One region of the Streptomyces sp. NPDC096323 genome, then DNA from elsewhere that is predicted to be linked to it. Evidence: riboswitches for the same ligand, from Rfam matches in the RefSeq annotation. Region 1 holds a riboswitch; each other region holds the start of a gene.

Region 1 (5,317 bases):
AAGCTCCTGGCCGAACGCGTCGTGTTCCTCGGCACGCCCGTGGACGACACGGCGGCCACCGACCTGGTGGCCCAGTTCATGTACCTGGAACACGACGCGCCCGACCGGCCGATCCAGCTCTACATCAACTCCCCGGGTGGGTCGTTCGGGGCCATGACGGCCATCTACGACACGATGGCGTACCTCACCTGCGAGGTGGAGACCTTCTGCCTCGGCCAGGCAGGCGCCGGCGCGGCCGTGCTCCTGGCAGCCGGCGCGCCCGGCCGACGGCACGCCCTGCCGGGCGCCCGCGTAGTCGTGCAGCAGCCCGAACTCGCCGAGCCCGTACAGGGGCAGCCGTCCGACCTGGAGATCGAGGCCCGGGAACTGGACCGGATGCGCGAGACGCTGACCGGCATGCTGGTCCGTCACACCGGCCGCACCGCCGCGCAGATCACCGCGGACACCGAGCGCGATCTCATCCTCGACGCCGAGGACGCCAAGGACTACGGGTTGATCGACCACATCGTGCAGAACCGCGGACTGTCCGTCCCGCCGCACCCGGCGCGGTGAATCCGCGATGGAGCCACCGGAGTTCGCGCCACTGCCCGCCCTGACCCGCGCGGAGGGCGAGTTCATCGACCGCTATCTGCAAGTCCTCGACCAGGTGGGCCGGATCAATCCGGCCCACGGATGCGACACGTACAGCGCCCTGCGCGCCGCCCAGGCGCTGGCCTCGCACGCGGCCGCCCTGCGGGACGCGCTCGCACTGATGCACGAGCGGGGCGAATCCCGGATCCACGCGGCCACATTGACCAGGGCGCTGCGTGTTCTCGACGGCGAGCGGCGCTCGCGGCGGGTCGCCCTGCCGCCCGACCCGCCGAGTTGACCGGTCTGTCGGCGGCACGCCCGACGTTGATCAGCCCGTCGGCCGACACGCCCGACGCGGCGACCGAATTCTCTCCCTCGTTCGGCGTAGGCGCTACTTCGCACGAGGGACAGCTCGATTTGCGCTTTCGAGCCGGACCGTGGGTGAGATCTGCCGTTACGTCGCTGGTACGGCATCGGTCGACGCATGGCGACAGCGCCCCGGAGGGCATCTCGCCACCCGAACAGGTCATTCGTGACGAGGGTCACATATCGCCGTTTCACCTCGGAAATCCGGCACGCGGTGAGTCAAGATCCCTGGGACGACAAGCCCCCGCCACCGCGGCGGGGCGGTCCGGGCGGACGCCGAGTCCTGCCGCCGTCCGGATGCCTGGTCGACAGGAGTGGATCGGCAGGAGTGGAGGACCCAGCACAACGGGCCGACCGGATTTCCGGCCGACCCTCGGGGTGAAGCCGCGTATGCGGCCGGGCCACTTCGCCGGCCCGAACCCGACAGGTCATCCTTCACAGGCGGCTGACGAAGGGTTGCGCATGACTGCGCAGGTTCATGTCCCGTCTCTGCTTGCCCGGGCCACTACGGCCTCGGCCATGACTCTCGCCGCCGTCGGCGGCACGCTGTTCGTTCCCGGCGCCGCGACCGACGCCCAGGCCGCGACGCATTCGATGAAGGCGCTCAACATCGCCGCGTCGAAGAAGGGGGCGCCCTACCGGTGGGGCGCCACCGGACCGAGCCGCTTCGACTGTTCCGGGCTGACGCTGTACTCGTTCAAGAAGGCGGGCAAGAAACTCCCGCGCACGGCCCAGCAGCAGTACAACAAGACCCGCCACATCTCGCCCTCCCAACGACAGCGCGGCGATCTGGTCTTCTTCCGTTCCGGCCGCAGCATCTACCACGTGGGCATCTACGCGGGCAGCGGCAAGATCTGGCACTCGCCCAAGACCGGGGCCGTGGTCCGCCTGGAGAAGATCTGGACGAGGAGCGTCTCCTACGGACGGGTCCGTTGAAGCCACTCCCCCGTACCCGAGCGCGCGCCCGCGTCAGTGCAGCAGCGGGCCCGTCACCAGGACGAGTCCCAGTGCGGTGAGTGCCGCGCCGCTGCCGCCCTCGATCGCCCGGGCGGTACGCGGCCGGCGCAGCCACCGGCCGAGGCGGTCCACCAGGAGCGCCACGGCCGGGAACCAGATCAGCGCCATCAGCACGACGATCGCGGCGAGGAGCAGCGTCCTGGGCAGGGGGGCGGCCCCGGCCGGGACGAACTGCGGCAGCAGGCTGAGGAAGAGTACGGGCGCCTTGGGGTTCAGCGCGTTGGTCAGGAACCCCTGGCGCAGTGCGCGCCCGGTTCCCCTCGCGGCCCGCTCATCGTGCCCGTTGTCCTGCCCGGCCTCCGCCCCCTGCGCGCCGCGCCGCCGGGCCGCGTACAGGGCGCTGAGGCCCAGGTAGAGCACGTACGCACCGCCCAGGACCTGGACGGTGCGGAACAGCGCGGGCACCGCCACGAGCACGGCGGCCAGGCCCGCCACGGCGAGCGCGGTGTGGACGAGAAGACCCCCGGCGACCCCGAGGGCCGTCGCCACCCCCGCCGCGCGCGAGGCGAGGGCGTTGCGTACGACGACGGTGAAGTCCGCGCCCGGCAGGGCGACCATGGCAGCGGCGACTCCGACGAAGGCGGTCAGTTGGGTGTCCATGGGCTCCACTCTGGACCTGGAGAGCCTTTAGCATGTACTTGCAATCTCTAGGGCCTGCCAAAAGGAACGCTTAATGTACGACCCCACACGGCTGGCGGCGCTGGTGGCGGTCGCCGAGGCCGGTTCGATCACCAGGGCCGCCGTCCGCCTGGGCTACACCGCCCCGGCGCTCTCCCAGCAGCTCGCCAAACTGGAGCGGGAGGCGGGGGCGCCGCTGCTGGTACGGCATCACCGGGGCGCCCGGTTGACAGCGGCGGGCGAACTTCTCGCGGGGCGCGCACGGCGGGTCCTCGACGAGATGGAGCAGGCCCGCCACGAACTGGCGGGCCTGGCCGGACTCTCCGGCGGACGCCTGAGGGTCGGCACCTTCACCACCGCAGGCATCCATCTGCTGCCCCCGGTGTTGAGCGCGTTCCGCCGGGCGCACCCGGACGTCGAACTGGTCGTCACCGACTACGAGCCGCCGGGCGGGGTGGCCGCGGTCGCGGCCGGCGAGGTGGATCTGGCCCTGAGCCACGCCTATGAGCCCGCCCCCGCGTCGCCGCCGCCCCCGGGTGTCGTCTCCGAGCCGCTTTTGGTCGAGGAACTCGTGCTGATCACGGCCGCCGGGCAGGTTCTGGCCGACGGCAGCGGGCGGCTCCCGGTGACGGAGCTCGCGGGCCGGCCCCTGATCAGCAGCGCGCCCACGCATCCGCCGCGTCGCGGGGTGGAGAGCGCACTCGCCGAGGCGGGGGCGCTGCCCGCGGTGGTCTGCGAGTCCCCCGGCTATGCGCTGGTGTGCGCTCTGGTGAGTGCGGGCATCGGAATGGCGGTGGTTCCCGAGATGGTGGCCGCGATGTCGCCGACGCCGCTGTCCGTCCGCCGGCTGGATCCGGCCTCGTTCCGCCGGACGATCTCGGTGGTGCACCGCGGAGACCGTACGAGCGCCGCGGCGGCGACCTTGCGGGCTCTGCTGCGCAGCGGATTCGGGCGGGCCGCGGCGTCACAGTGACGGCGAGTGCGGCGCTCGCCGGGCAGGGGCGGAGGCGCGTCAGTGCTCGACGGGTACGGATACGGGCACGTGCCAGGGCAGCGCGATCCAGACGGTCTTTCCGCCGTCCGGGGTGGGGGTGACGGTCAGCCGGCCCCCGTACTCCTTGGCCAGCGAGCGGATGATCACCATGCCGCGGCCGTTGTCCTGCTGCACGGCCGCCGGGAGCCGCTGGGGCCGACGGGGGTGACTGTCCGTCACTCCGAGGCGCAGTTGCTCCTCACGCTCCAGGCGGAGATCCACGGTGAAGGTGGGCGACTGTCCGAAGGTGTGCTGGACCGCGTTGGTCGCGAGCTCCGAGACGATGAGCCGGACGGTCTCGCCCGTGTCCGTACCCGCGGGCAGTCCCCATTCGGCCAGTACCTGTGCCACATACCTCCGGGCCGCGGAGACCGAGACCGGCTCGCTCGGCAGAGTGACGCTTGCTTCTTGATGGTCTGCCATGGCGAGCCGTCCCTTTCCCACCCGGAAGCGACCCCGCGATCGATGGTCCGGGTTGTGCTTCGCGCCAGATTGCCACTGATGCTGCCTTCTGTAACGACGATCCACCAAGATATGCATATATCTGTCGCTCAAAGCGGTGAACTCTGCCCCGGATGCCCCGTAAGGGCGGCACACTGTCCGCTCGGCGGGAGTGGGAGGGAGGCGCCCCATGCGGCACGGCCCCGCGGTGCGACGCCGCAAGCTCGGGGAGGAGCTGCGGAGTCTGCGTCACGCGTCGGGACTCACGAGCCGGGACGCGGCTCGTCTGCTCGGCTGGCACCAGTCGAAGGTCAGCCGGATCGAGACCGGCGTGAGCGGAGTCCGGCCCCGCGATGTGGCCCGGCTGCTCGACGTGTACGGCACGGACGACCCGACGCTGCGCGAGGTCCTGGAGGCGCTCGCGGGTTCGGCGGGCGGTGGGGGCGCGGGGTGGTGGCACGCGTACCGCGGTCTCATCCCGCCGCAGTACCGCGACTTCATCAGCCTGGAGTCACAGGCGCGCACCGCCCGCACCCTGGAGACGTCGGTGGTGCCGGGTCTCCTGCAGACCGCCGACTACGCCCGCGCGGTGACCCGGGCCTCACTCGACGGACTGCCCGTCGGACAGCTGGACTCGCTGGTGGAAGTGCGGCTGGCGCGGCAGGGAGTCCTGCGGAGCGACCCTCCGCTGAGGCTGAGCGCGGTGGTGGACGAGGCGGTACTGCGACGCGGGGTCGGCGGCCGCCGGGTGATGCGGGAGCAGTTGCGGCACCTCAGCCGGGTGGCCCAACTCCCGCACGTGTGCTTCCAATTGCTGCCCTTCTCGGTGGGCGGCTATGTGGGCCTCACCGGACCTTTCGTTATCTTTTCCTTTCCGAACACCTCTGATCTGGATGTGGTCGTTCTCGACCATTTGACGAGTAGCCTCTACCTGGAGCGGAAAGAAGACCTTGAGGCGTACAGCTCGGCCTTCCGCACCTTGCAGGCACACGCGCTGTCGCCGGAGCACTCGTTGGACCTGATCGCCGCAATGAGCGACGGTCGGTGACCCTGACTGCCCGAGGGGGGCGTCATGCCGGATGGCCTCGCACAGCACGCGTTACGTTGGCGGCGCAGCAGCCGCAGCACGGGAATGAACAACTGCGTGGAGACCGCGCGCTTCGGCGGCCGGAGACTGGCCGTGCGTGACTCCAAGGACGTATCCAGGCCGCCTCTGCAGTTCTCCGGCGCGGCCTGGACGTCCTTCGTCACCGCCCTGAACGGCGGTTCGGT
Region 2 (5,317 bases), on a different contig from region 1:
GGCTGACTCACCCGCCTCGCTGCTGGTGTGGGCGCTGGCCGGAGGCATGGTCGCGAGCGCCGCCGTCCTCCTGTTCGCCGCTTCGGGGCGCGGCGGCGGATCCCCGCTGCGGCTCGTCCTGGCCGGATCGGCGCTCGGCGCCACCTTCCACGGCCTCACCTCGTACGTCCTGCTGGGCACTCAGTCGACCTTCGACACCTACCGCTACTGGACGATCGGCTCGCTCGCCGGCATCGAGGTCTCCGACCTGCTGCCCCTCCTGCCGCTGATCGCGGTGGGCCTGCTCACCGCGCTCGGCTGCGCCCGCCCGCTGGCGGCGCTCGGCCTCGGGGACGACGGCGCCCGCTCGCTCGGCCACCATCCCGGCCGCATCCGGCTCGTCGTGGCGGGCGCCGTCTCGCTGCTCGCCGGCTGCGCCGTCGCCGTGGCCGGGCCCATCGCCTTCCTGGGACTCTTCGCGCCCTACGCCGCCCGGGCCCTGGCCGGAGCGCGGATGGCCGCCGGTCTCGTCCTGTCCGCCCTGATCGCGGCCGACATCATGATCCTCGCGGACATCCTCGCGCGGATCGTCATCCGGCCCTGGGAGACCCCGGTCAGCGTGCTGCTCGCCTTCGTCGGCGGCCCCCTGCTCGTGTGGATCGCCCGCTCCTCCCGGCTGTCCACGGCGGGAGTCCCGGCATGACGGACGTAACCGAGGCTGCTCCCGGCGGGACTTCCCGCATGACTGACGTGACCCCAACTGTCCATGGCGGCAGTCCCCGCATGACGGACGTGACCCCGCCCGACAGCGTCGTGCTCCGCACCGGAACGCTGTCCTGGCTCCTGCCGAGGCGCAGCGTGCTGGCCGCCGCGCTGCTCCTCCCCCTGCTGGCTCTCCTCATCACCCTGGCGGTGATGGCGAGTTCGTCCGGAATGAGCCTGTCGCAGACCCTCTCCGGACTCCTCGGAACGGGCGACGCGGGCACCGTCATGATCGTGCGCGACTTCCGGCTGCCCCGCATCTTCACCGGTCTGCTGGTCGGCGCCGCACTCGGCATCGCGGGCTGCCTCACCCAGACCCTGGCCGGCAACCGGCTCGCCACACCGGACCTGGTCGGCGTCAACGAGGGCGCCACCGCCGCCGTGGTCGCGGCCGCCGCGGGGTCCGCCACCGGCATGGTCGGCAACTGGTGGCTCGGGCCGATCGGCGCCGTGGCCGCGGCCGTTCTGGTCGTCCTGTGCGCCGGAGGGGCGGGCAGCGCGGGCTACCGGCTGCTGGTCGCCGGGATCGGCGTCTCCACCTTCATCGGCGCGGTGAGCGACCTGATCATGTCGCGCGAGAACGACAACACGGCGGGCGGAGTGTTCCTCTGGGCCGTCGGCAGCCTCAACGGGCGTGACTGGGACGCCGGTGTACCGCTGGGGGGCGTACTGCTGTTCCTCGTCCCCCTCGCGCTGGCGGCCGGGCACCGCCTCCAACTGCTGCGCCTCGGCGACGAGGTGGCCGCCTCCCTCGGCGTCGACCTGGGCCGGGTACGTACCGTCGCGCTCGTCCTCGCCGTGCTGCTGGCCGGCACGGCGGTCGGTGTCGGCGGCCCCATCGCCTTCGTGGCCCTCGCGGCGCCCATCCTCGCCCAGCGGCTGACCGGCCCCACCCGTGTCCCGGTCACCGGCTCGGCGCTGACCGGAGCCGCGCTGATCGCCGCGGCCGACGCGATCGGACGCGTCGCCGCTCCGGTCGAGCTTCCCGTCGGGGTCGTCACCAGCGTCCTCGGCGGCCCCTTCCTCCTGTGGGTACTGCTGCGGCCCGACCCGGCCGCCGGAAAGGCGTGAGCCGCACATGACCGAGCATCCGACCGGCACGAAGGCGGGCCTCGAAGTATCCGGCCTGCACGCCGGATACCCGGGCCGTCCCGTCGTCGAGGACGTCTCCCTCTCCGTCCCCGCCGGACAGGTCGTCGCGATCGTCGGTCCCAACGGCTGCGGGAAGTCGACCCTGCTGCGGACCGTCGCCCGCCTCCACCGGCCCGCGTCCGGCACGGTCCTGATCGGCGGGACGGACATCTGGGAGACCGGCCGGCGCCGGGCCGCCCACCATGTCGCCCTGCTGCCGCAGTCGCCGCGGGCCCCCGAGGCGGTCACCGTGGCCGGCCTCGTGCGCTACGGCCGCAGCCCGCATCAGGGGCTGCTGCGCCAGTGGTCGCGCGAGGACGAGCAGGCGGTACGCGACGCGCTCGAGGCCACCGGCACGACAGCCCTGGCCGCCGAGCGCGTCGACCGGCTGTCCGGCGGCCAGCGCCAGCGCTGCTGGCTCGCGATGGTCCTGGCCCAGCAGACCCCGGTAGTCCTGCTCGACGAACCGACCAGCGCCCTCGACCTCGGGCACGCCGTCGAGGTCCTGGAACTCGTCCGCGAGGTCGCGGCTGCCGGCCGCACCGTCGTCATGGTCCAGCACGACCTCGCCGCCGCGGCCCGATACGCCGACCTGCTCGTCGCCATGAAGGGCGGCCGGGTCATCGCCCGGGGCGCCCCCCGCGAGACGGTCGACCAGGCCCTGGTGAAGGAGCTGTACGCGATCGATGCCGACGTGCTCGCCGCCCCGGGTGACGGATCACCCGTCGTGGTGCCCCGCAGCCGGGCCCACGCGGCCGTGCAACCGACACCGGCTGCGTAATGTCCTGATTGACCGTTTGCTCCGGAAGATCGGGAATGCCCAATGGGGGCCGTGTTTCCGCAGGTCATAGCTGCTGAGTAGCTGACAAATCGCCCCTTTCGGACACAGTGGCCAGCGTCACGTTTCCCGCCCCCGACGCAGAACCGGAAGCGCGGGTTCCCAGTCGCGCCAAGAAAGTTGGCCCGCTCCGGTGTGACCGGCGTCGCACATTTCCTTTGATTGATCTTGCGCGGCAATTGTGATCAGTAATTCCGGGCTTGTTATGCCCTGCCTTTCTCGCTTACGGTCACGGTCAATCCGGACGGAACGCCGAATCCTGCCGCCGTCCGGTAACCCGACCACTCACGTACGGCAGGAGCGGGGGACCCAGGTTTGCCGCCGTTCCGGAATCCGGAGCGGCTAGGGGTGAAGTCGCCATGTGCGGCCGGACATCTCCAGTCCGAACCCGACAGCTCACCTCGCAGGCGGCGGAGAGGAAAAGCGCCATGCCCATCAAGGGTCAGCACCGTCGTTCCAAGTCCACCTCCCTGGCCCGCGGTTTCATCGCCGTGAGCGCTGGTGGAGCCGTTCTCGCGCTCCCCCTGATCGCCGCCGGATCGGCCTCCGCCGCGCCGGCCACGTCGGTCGCCGCCGAAAAGGCCGTAGCCCCGACTTCCGTCGCCGGCAAGGAAATTGCCGTGCAGAAGGCGGAGTCCACCACCTATTCCGTGATCTCCGGCGATTCGCTTTCCAAGATCGCCCGCGGGCATTCCCTCAGCGGCGGCTGGGAGCGGCTGTACAAGGACAACCGCAGCGTGGTCGGCGGCAACCCGGACCTGATTCACCCCGGCCTGAAGCTGACCATTGGCGCCAAGTCCGCAGCCGCCGCCCCCAAGGCCGCGACCAAGAGCGAATTCAAGGCCGAGACCACGTCCGGCAGCGCCTCCCAGCCGTCGGCCGACCGTGCCGAGAGCGCCGACCGCGCCGACCGTTCCGAGCGGACGGCGGCGCCCGTCGCCGAGCAGACCGCCGCGACGACCCCGGCGGAGACCGCCCCCGCGCAGACCGCGACGGCGTACACCGACGACCTCGACGGCTGGATCAAGGAGTCCCTCGCCGTCATGGCCGAGCACGGCATCCCCGGCAGCTACGACGGCATCTACCGCAACGTCATCCGCGAGTCCTCGGGCAACCCGCAGATCGTCAACAACTGGGACTCGAACGCCGCCGCCGGCATCCCGTCCAAGGGCCTGCTCCAGGTCATCCAGCCCACGTTCGACGCGTACCACGTGCCCGGCACCTCGCTGGACATCCTGGACCCGGTCGCCAACATCACCGCCGCGTGCAACTACGCCGCCGACAAGTACGGCTCGATCGACAACGTCTTCGGGGCCTACTGATCCCACCGCGGTCCCGCCTCACGCGGAGCCGTAGAGCAGGGGTGGAAGGGAGCTGAACGGCTCCCTTCCACCCCTTTTGCCATGCCGTACAACCTTTGTGCCACGGTGCCGGTCAAACAGGGCGCCAGGAGGGTAACGGGCTCTTCCCGGCGTCCCCTCCTCTCGCCCGGTCGCCTTTGATCCGAGGAGCCGCTCGTGCGCACCTACCGTTCGGCCGCCGTCGCCGCGGCCTCGTTCCTCCTGATCGCGGGGGCAGCCATCGCCGCGCCCTCCGCCTACGCCGGCACCCCCGGCGGAACGCACGCGAACGACCGCAACACCGATTTCAACGGCGACGGTTACGAGGACGTGCTCACCGGCGCCCCCGGCGGAACCGTCGGCGGCAAGAAAGGCGCGGGCTACGTGACCGTGCAGTACGGCGGGCCGGCGGGCATCGGCACCAGCCGGGGCGCCGTGCTCAGCCAGAACACCACCGGGGTGCCGGGCGCCGCCGAGGCGGGCGACGGCTTCGGCCGCGCCCTGGCCTCCGGCGACCTCGACGGGGACGGGTACGACGACGCGGTCGTCGGCATCCCGGGCGAGAACCTCGAACCGGTGACCGACGCGGGCGGGGTCGTCGTCCTGTGGGGCTCGGCGAAGGGGCTCTCCGGCGCGGTCAGCGACTGGCTGCAGGCGGAGGAGCCCGTCGCCGGCGCCAGGTTCGGCGGCGCGCTCGCCGCGGCGCACTTCAGCCCCGACATCCCCGGCGACCAGCTGGCCGTGACCGACCGCACCGACCTCAGCCTCTACCAGTACGACGCGGCGGCCCGGCGGAAGGCCGCGTCGCCGGCGCCCGACTCGCGCAGCAGCCTCATCCCCGGCACTCCGGGGCGGGAGATCGTGCCCCGGGCGATGACGACCGGCGACTACGACGGCAACGGTCTCGCCGACCTCGTCATCTCCGGCGTCACCATCGGCGAGGAACCGGGACACGGCTGGTCCGCGGTCTTCCTCGGCGAGGTCCAGGGACTCCGCTACGACCACGACCTGCGCGGCGGCCCCGCCGTCGCCTCCGGCGACATCAACAAGGACGGTTACGACGACCTCGTCACCGGGGAGCCCAGCAGCCCCGACGACGGCGGCGAGTCGACGACCGGCGGTGTCGTCGGTGTCTACTACGGCAGCCAGGGAGACGGACCCGTCGGCGCCGAAGGTTCCGGCACCCCGCCCGTGTGGTGGACGCAGGACACTGCGGGCGTCCCCGGAACGGCGGAGGCCGGCGACGGATGGGGCGCCGACCTCTCCG
Region 3 (5,317 bases), on a different contig from region 1:
CTGCGGAATGCCTATTCTTTGTATACGGCGCAATTGTTAATGCCGGCCGCTCGGGGTGTTTACGACATGTTGCGAAGTCCTCACCCGGGCGGCGTCCGGCCGGCCGGGGCGGCGCAGCCGGTACGCGGCGGTGGCCCGCTCGGCGTGCTGGGCGGTCAGCGCCCTCGCCCTCTCCGCGTCGCCGCGCGCCACGGCGTCCACGATCGCTCCATGCTCGGCCCAGGAATCGGCCGGACGGGCCGGCTGCTCGATCGTGTACATCCAGGCGGTCTTGTGCCGGAGCTGGGTGAGCAGCGCGATCAGACCGGGACTGCCGGAGGCCTGCGCGAGGGTTTCGTGGAACCAGCCACCCAGGGAGCGCAGGTCCTCGCCCTCGCCCCGGCGGGCGCGCTCCTGACCGAGCCTCACCAGGCCGCGCAACACCTTGAGGTGCGCGTCCGTGCGGCGGTGGGCGGCGCGGGCCGCGCCGAGCGGCTCCAGCAGCGTCCGGACCTCCAGGAGGTCGGCGGCCTCCTGCTCGGTGGGCTCGGCGACGCAGGCTCCGGCGTGCCTGCGGGTGACCACGAATCCCTCGGATTCCAGGGTGCGCAGCGCCTCCCGTACCGGGACGCGGGAGACCCCGTACCGGCGTGCGAGCACCTCCTCGGTGAGTCGGCTGCCGCGTTCGTAGACACCCTGGACGATGTCCTCACGGATTGCCGTGCATACCGAATGCGCCGGAATGCGCATGTCCGAACCTCCGCCTTAATCCCCGCGAAACGCGGCCGATCGACGCCTGCCCTGCGACTCTATTGCAATGCGGTCGCATTTCCGACGGCGGGTGGAAATTCATGAATATCTTTTGGTCTCCGGCCACCCGGGCACACCGGTGCGTGCAGCCCTCCGGTACGCGGAGACGGCGAAGACCCCGGCGTGATGCCGGGGTCTTCGAGTCTTCGGAACGGCTGTCCGGGGATCGGCTGTTCCGGGTGGGTCAGGAGGGTCAGACGAAGACGCCGTGGGCGCGCAGGTAGGCGACCGGGTCCATGTCGGAGCCGTACGAGGGTGTGGTGCGGGCCTCGAAGTGGAGGTGCGGGCCGGTCGAGTTGCCGGTGGAGCCGGAGAGGCCGATCTGCTGTCCGGCGCCGACGCTCTGGCCGACGGACACGCCGATCGACGAGAGGTGGCCGTACTGGGTGTACGTGCCGTCCGTCATCCGCAGCACGATGTTGTTGCCGTATGCCCCGCCCCAGCCGGCCTCGACGACCGTGCCCGAGCCGACGGCGACGACGGAGCTCCCGGACGCGGCGTGGAAGTCGATGCCGGAGTGGCTTCCGGAGGACCAGAGCGAGCCGCTGGACTTGTAGCCGGTGGTCACGTACGAACCGGCGACGGGAAGCTGGAAGGCGCCGAGCCGGGCGCGTTCGGCGGAGCGCGCGGCGCGGGCGGCGCGCTCACGGGCCTCCTCGGCGCGGGCGACGGCCTTCGCCCTCGCGGCGGCCTTCGCGGCGGCCTTGGCTTTGGCGTCGGCCTTCGCCTTCGCGGCGGCCTTCGCCTTCTTGGCCTCGGCCTCGGCCTTCTTCTCGGCGACGTCGGCCTGGTGCTGCTGCGCGTCCGCCTGCGCCTCGATCCGGTCGGCGAGCACGTTCTCGATGGCGATGACCTGGGTGAGGCCGGTCTCGCCGGCGGCGGGGGTCTCGGTGTCCGCGGCGAGGGCCGGCGAGGCAAGTCCGCCGATGACGCCGGTGGTGGCCAGGGTCGCGATGCCGATGGCCTTCGCGCCGCTGCGCGTCAGACGGCCCGGGGCACGGTGCTTCCCGGAGGCACGGGTGAACGCCATGAAGTGGCTGGTCCTTTCCTTCCTTCTCGCCTACCGGGTTAGCTGACGGGTTCGGAGCAGGAAGGTCTCCTACGGATCCACCCGCCTCGTACGAGGCGCGGGCATCCGATTCACCCCAGGGACTGCGTGGGTCCCCGGCTCCCCGGGCTCGCGCCTGACGGGGACTCGGCGATGACTGCCCGGTACGTCGCGGATGCGGCATACGAGTGACGGACAGCGGAGCCGACGCTAGGCGGGGGCGCTTGCCCGCACCAAACGGACAGGCCGTTTTGTCGTGTATCCCACAGGGCAGACAGGCAACCTCTCCCGCAAAGCGGGCAAAAGGGAAGACCCCGACGGAGTCCGCTCCGTCGGGGTCTTCCTTTTGCCCCGGTATCAGGGGAAGTGGCCGCGGCCGTCAGTTCAGCCGTCAGCCGGTAACGACCGACACCTCACCGATGCCGAGGGCCCTGACGGGCTCCGCGATCTGCGAGGCGTCGCCGACCAGGACCGTGACCAGCCGGTCGCCCGGGAAGGCGTTGACCACGGCCGCGGTCGCCTCGACCGTGCCGGTCTCCGCGAGGCGCGCGTACAGCTGTGCCTGGTAGTCGTCCGGGAGGTGCTGCTCGACCTGGTCGGCGAGGGTGCCCGCGACGGAGGCAGCCGTCTCGAACTTCAGCGGGGCGACGCCGACGAGGTTCTGCACGGCCGTCTCGCGTTCGGCGTCCGTCAGCCCTTCGGCGGCCAGGGTCCGCAGGACCTTCCACAGGTCCTCCAGGGCCGGGCCGGTGGACTCCGTGTCCACGGAACCGCTGATGGCGAGCATCGCGGCACCCGTCGCCCCGGACGCGGAGCCCGGGGCCGAGGAGCGCAGGACCTGGGCGAAGGCCCGTACGCCGTAGGTGTAGCCCTTCTCCTCGCGCAGCACCCGGTCGAGCCGGGAGGTGAGCGTGCCGCCCAGGCAGTACGTGCCGAGCACCTGGGCCGGCCAGACGCTGTCGTGCCGGTCCGCGCCGATCCGGCCGATCAGCAGCTGCGTCTGCACAGCGCCGGGGCGGTCCACGATCACCACGCGGCCCGTGTCGTCGGCGGTGATCGGCGGGACGGGCCAGGGCTCGGCGGTGTTGCCCGACCAGTCCCCGAGGGTGTCGGCGAGCAGCGCGTCCAGGTCGATGCCCGTGAGGTCCCCGACGACCACGGCGGTCGCGGTCGACGGACGGACGTGCGCGTCGTAGAAGGCGCGCACGGCCGCGGAGTCGATCCGGGCCACGGTCTCCTCGGTGCCCTGGCGGGGGCGCGACATACGGGCCGTAGCCGGGAAGAGTTCCTTGGAGAGCTGCTTGGCGGCACGGCGGGCCGGGTTGGCCTGCTCGTGCGGGATCTCGTCCAGCCGGTTGCCCACCAGCCGCTCGATCTCGCTGTCGGTGAAGGCGGGAGCCCGCAGCGCCTCGGCGACCAGGCCGAGCGCCTTGGCCAGCCGCGAGGCCGGAACCTCCAGGGAGACCCGGACGCCAGGGTGGTCGGCGTGGGCGTGCAGGGTGGCACCGCAGCGTTCCAGCTCGGCGGCGAACTCCTCGGCGCTCTGCTTGTCGGTGCCCTCGGACAGCGCTCGGGACATGATCGTGGCGACCCCGTCCAGGCCCTCGGGCTCGGCGTCCAGAGGGGCGTCGAGGAAGATCTCGACGGCGACGACCTGCTGGCCGGGGCGGTGGCAGCGCAGCACCGTGAGGCCGTTGGGCAGGGAGCCGCGCTCGGGCGCGGGGAAGGCCCATGGCCTGGCCACGCCGGGGGCGGGCTGCGGGTGGTACTCCATCGGAACTCCAGTCGCGGCAGCGTCGGTCACTTGTCCGCTCCTTCGTGCGCGTCGGTGTCGGTGGCGGCGTCCGCCTCTTCGGCGGCCTCGGCGGGCGCGAGCGGCTCGTAGACCAGCACGGCCCGGTTGTCGGGCCGCAGCTGGGCCCTGGCGGCCGCCTTGACCTCCTCCGCGGTCACGTCGAGCACCCGGTGCACGGCTGTCAGGGCGAGCTGCGGGTCACCGAACAGCACGGCGAACCTGCACAGTTCATCGGCGCGGCCCGCGACCGTACCGAGGCGGTCCAGCCACTCGCGCTCCAACTGGGCCTGGGCACGCTCCATTTCTTCGGGCGTGGGGCCTTCCTCGGCGAACCGGGCCAGCTCCTCGTCGACCGCGGTCTCGATCTGCGCCACCTCGACGCCGCCGGACGTCTTGACGTCCAGCCAGCCGAGCGAGGGCGCGCCCGCGAGCCGCAGCAGCCCGAATCCGGCCGCGACGGCCGTCCGGTCGCGGCGGACCAGGCGGTTGTGCAGCCGGGACGACTCGCCGCCGCCCAGCACGGTCAGTGCGAGGTCGGCCGCGTCGCACTCGCGCGTGCCGTCGTGCGGCAGCCGGTAGGCGGCCATCAGCGCACGCGCCGGCACCTCCTCGCGGACCTCCTCGCGCAGCTGGCTGCCGATGATCCCGGGGAGCGTGCCGTCGCGCGGCGGCTGCTTGCCGTCGTGCGAGGGGATGCTGCCGAAGTACTTCTCGATCCAGGCGAGCGTCCGCTCGGGGTCGATGTCGCCGACGACGGAGAGCACCGCGTTGTTGGGCGCGTAGTACGTACGGAAGAAGGTCCGCGCGTCCTCCAGTGTCGCCGCGTCCAGGTCGGCCATCGAGCCGATCGGGGTGTGGTGGTACGGGTGGCCCTCCGGGTAGGCGAGGGCCGTCAGCTTCTCGAACGCGGTGCCGTACGGCACGTTGTCGTAGCGCTGGCGGCGCTCGTTCTTGACGACGTCACGCTGGTTCTCCATGGACTCGTCGTCGAGCGCGGCGAGCAGCGAGCCCATCCGGTCGGCCTCGAGCCACAGGGCCAGCTCCAGCTGGTGCGTCGGCATCGTCTCGAAGTAGTTGGTCCGCTCGAAGCTGGTGGTCCCGTTGAGGGAGCCCCCGGCGCCCTGCACCAGTTCGAAGTGGCCGTTCCCCTTGACCTGGCCGGAGCCCTGGAACATCAGGTGCTCGAAGAGGTGAGCCAGGCCGGTGCGTCCCTTGACCTCGTGGCGCGAACCGACGTCGTACCAGAGGCACACCGCGGCGACCGGGGTCAGATGGTCCTCCGAGAGCACCACGCGCAGGCCGTTGGCCAGACGGTGCTCGGTCGCTGTCAAGCCGCCGGAGCCGGCCTCGGCTGTGGCCGTGTGACCCATGGGCATGTACGTCCCTTCGATCGCGATACTGGATGCTGGTTTCGAGAAGTTGATGCGAGACCTGCCACTGTAAGCAAGCGCACCGGCACCTGGCGAAGTTCCCGTGTCGCGAAAGTTCGCGGGAAAGAGGGTCCCGGGCACCTCGGGACGGGGTGCGGAACGCCCTTTGGGACGGGTCGAGGTCCGGGTTGTCAGTGGGGCGGTCCACAATGGTGCGCGTCAGAACCTGAGGTTGCCCGAACAGAATCCGTGAAGGAGTCGCAGCAGCGATGGCCCGCCGCAGCACGAAGACCCCGCCGCCGGTCGACTTCGAGG

The links. A riboswitch is a leader RNA that binds a small molecule or an ion and turns the genes downstream of it on or off. The one in region 1 is predicted to bind cyclic di-AMP.
Region 2: another riboswitch for cyclic di-AMP. It lies ahead of ABTX18_RS33085 (LysM peptidoglycan-binding domain-containing protein); the one in region 1 lies ahead of ABTX18_RS31030 (C40 family peptidase).
Region 3: another riboswitch for cyclic di-AMP. It lies ahead of ABTX18_RS30320 (M23 family metallopeptidase); the one in region 1 lies ahead of ABTX18_RS31030 (C40 family peptidase).

The regions. Positions count from the first base shown of each region.
Region 1 is NZ_JBEOSI010000013.1:53,690-59,006, forward strand. It holds gene ABTX18_RS31020 (ATP-dependent Clp protease proteolytic subunit) at 1-552, shown strand, start outside; gene ABTX18_RS31025 (hypothetical protein) at 560-868, shown strand; cyclic di-AMP (ydaO/yuaA leader) riboswitch at 1,225-1,395, shown strand; gene ABTX18_RS31030 (C40 family peptidase) at 1,399-1,872, shown strand; gene ABTX18_RS31035 (LysE family translocator) at 1,906-2,553, opposite strand; gene ABTX18_RS31040 (LysR family transcriptional regulator) at 2,627-3,544, shown strand; gene ABTX18_RS31045 (ATP-binding protein) at 3,584-4,027, opposite strand; gene ABTX18_RS31050 (helix-turn-helix domain-containing protein) at 4,236-5,093, shown strand; gene ABTX18_RS31055 (DUF397 domain-containing protein) at 5,118-5,317, shown strand, end outside.
Region 2 is NZ_JBEOSI010000015.1:80,216-85,532, reverse strand. It holds gene ABTX18_RS33100 (FecCD family ABC transporter permease) at 1-682, shown strand, start outside; gene ABTX18_RS33095 (FecCD family ABC transporter permease) at 763-1,812, shown strand; gene ABTX18_RS33090 (ABC transporter ATP-binding protein) at 1,820-2,653, shown strand; cyclic di-AMP (ydaO/yuaA leader) riboswitch at 2,951-3,135, shown strand; gene ABTX18_RS33085 (LysM peptidoglycan-binding domain-containing protein) at 3,139-4,032, shown strand; gene ABTX18_RS33080 (FG-GAP repeat protein) at 4,228-5,317, shown strand, end outside.
Region 3 is NZ_JBEOSI010000012.1:149,935-155,251, forward strand. It holds gene ABTX18_RS30315 (GntR family transcriptional regulator) at 37-729, opposite strand; gene ABTX18_RS30320 (M23 family metallopeptidase) at 983-1,819, opposite strand; cyclic di-AMP (ydaO/yuaA leader) riboswitch at 1,833-2,000, opposite strand; gene ABTX18_RS30325 (M16 family metallopeptidase) at 2,229-3,611, opposite strand; gene ABTX18_RS30330 (M16 family metallopeptidase) at 3,638-5,008, opposite strand; gene ABTX18_RS30335 (DNA gyrase/topoisomerase IV subunit A) at 5,272-5,317, shown strand, end outside.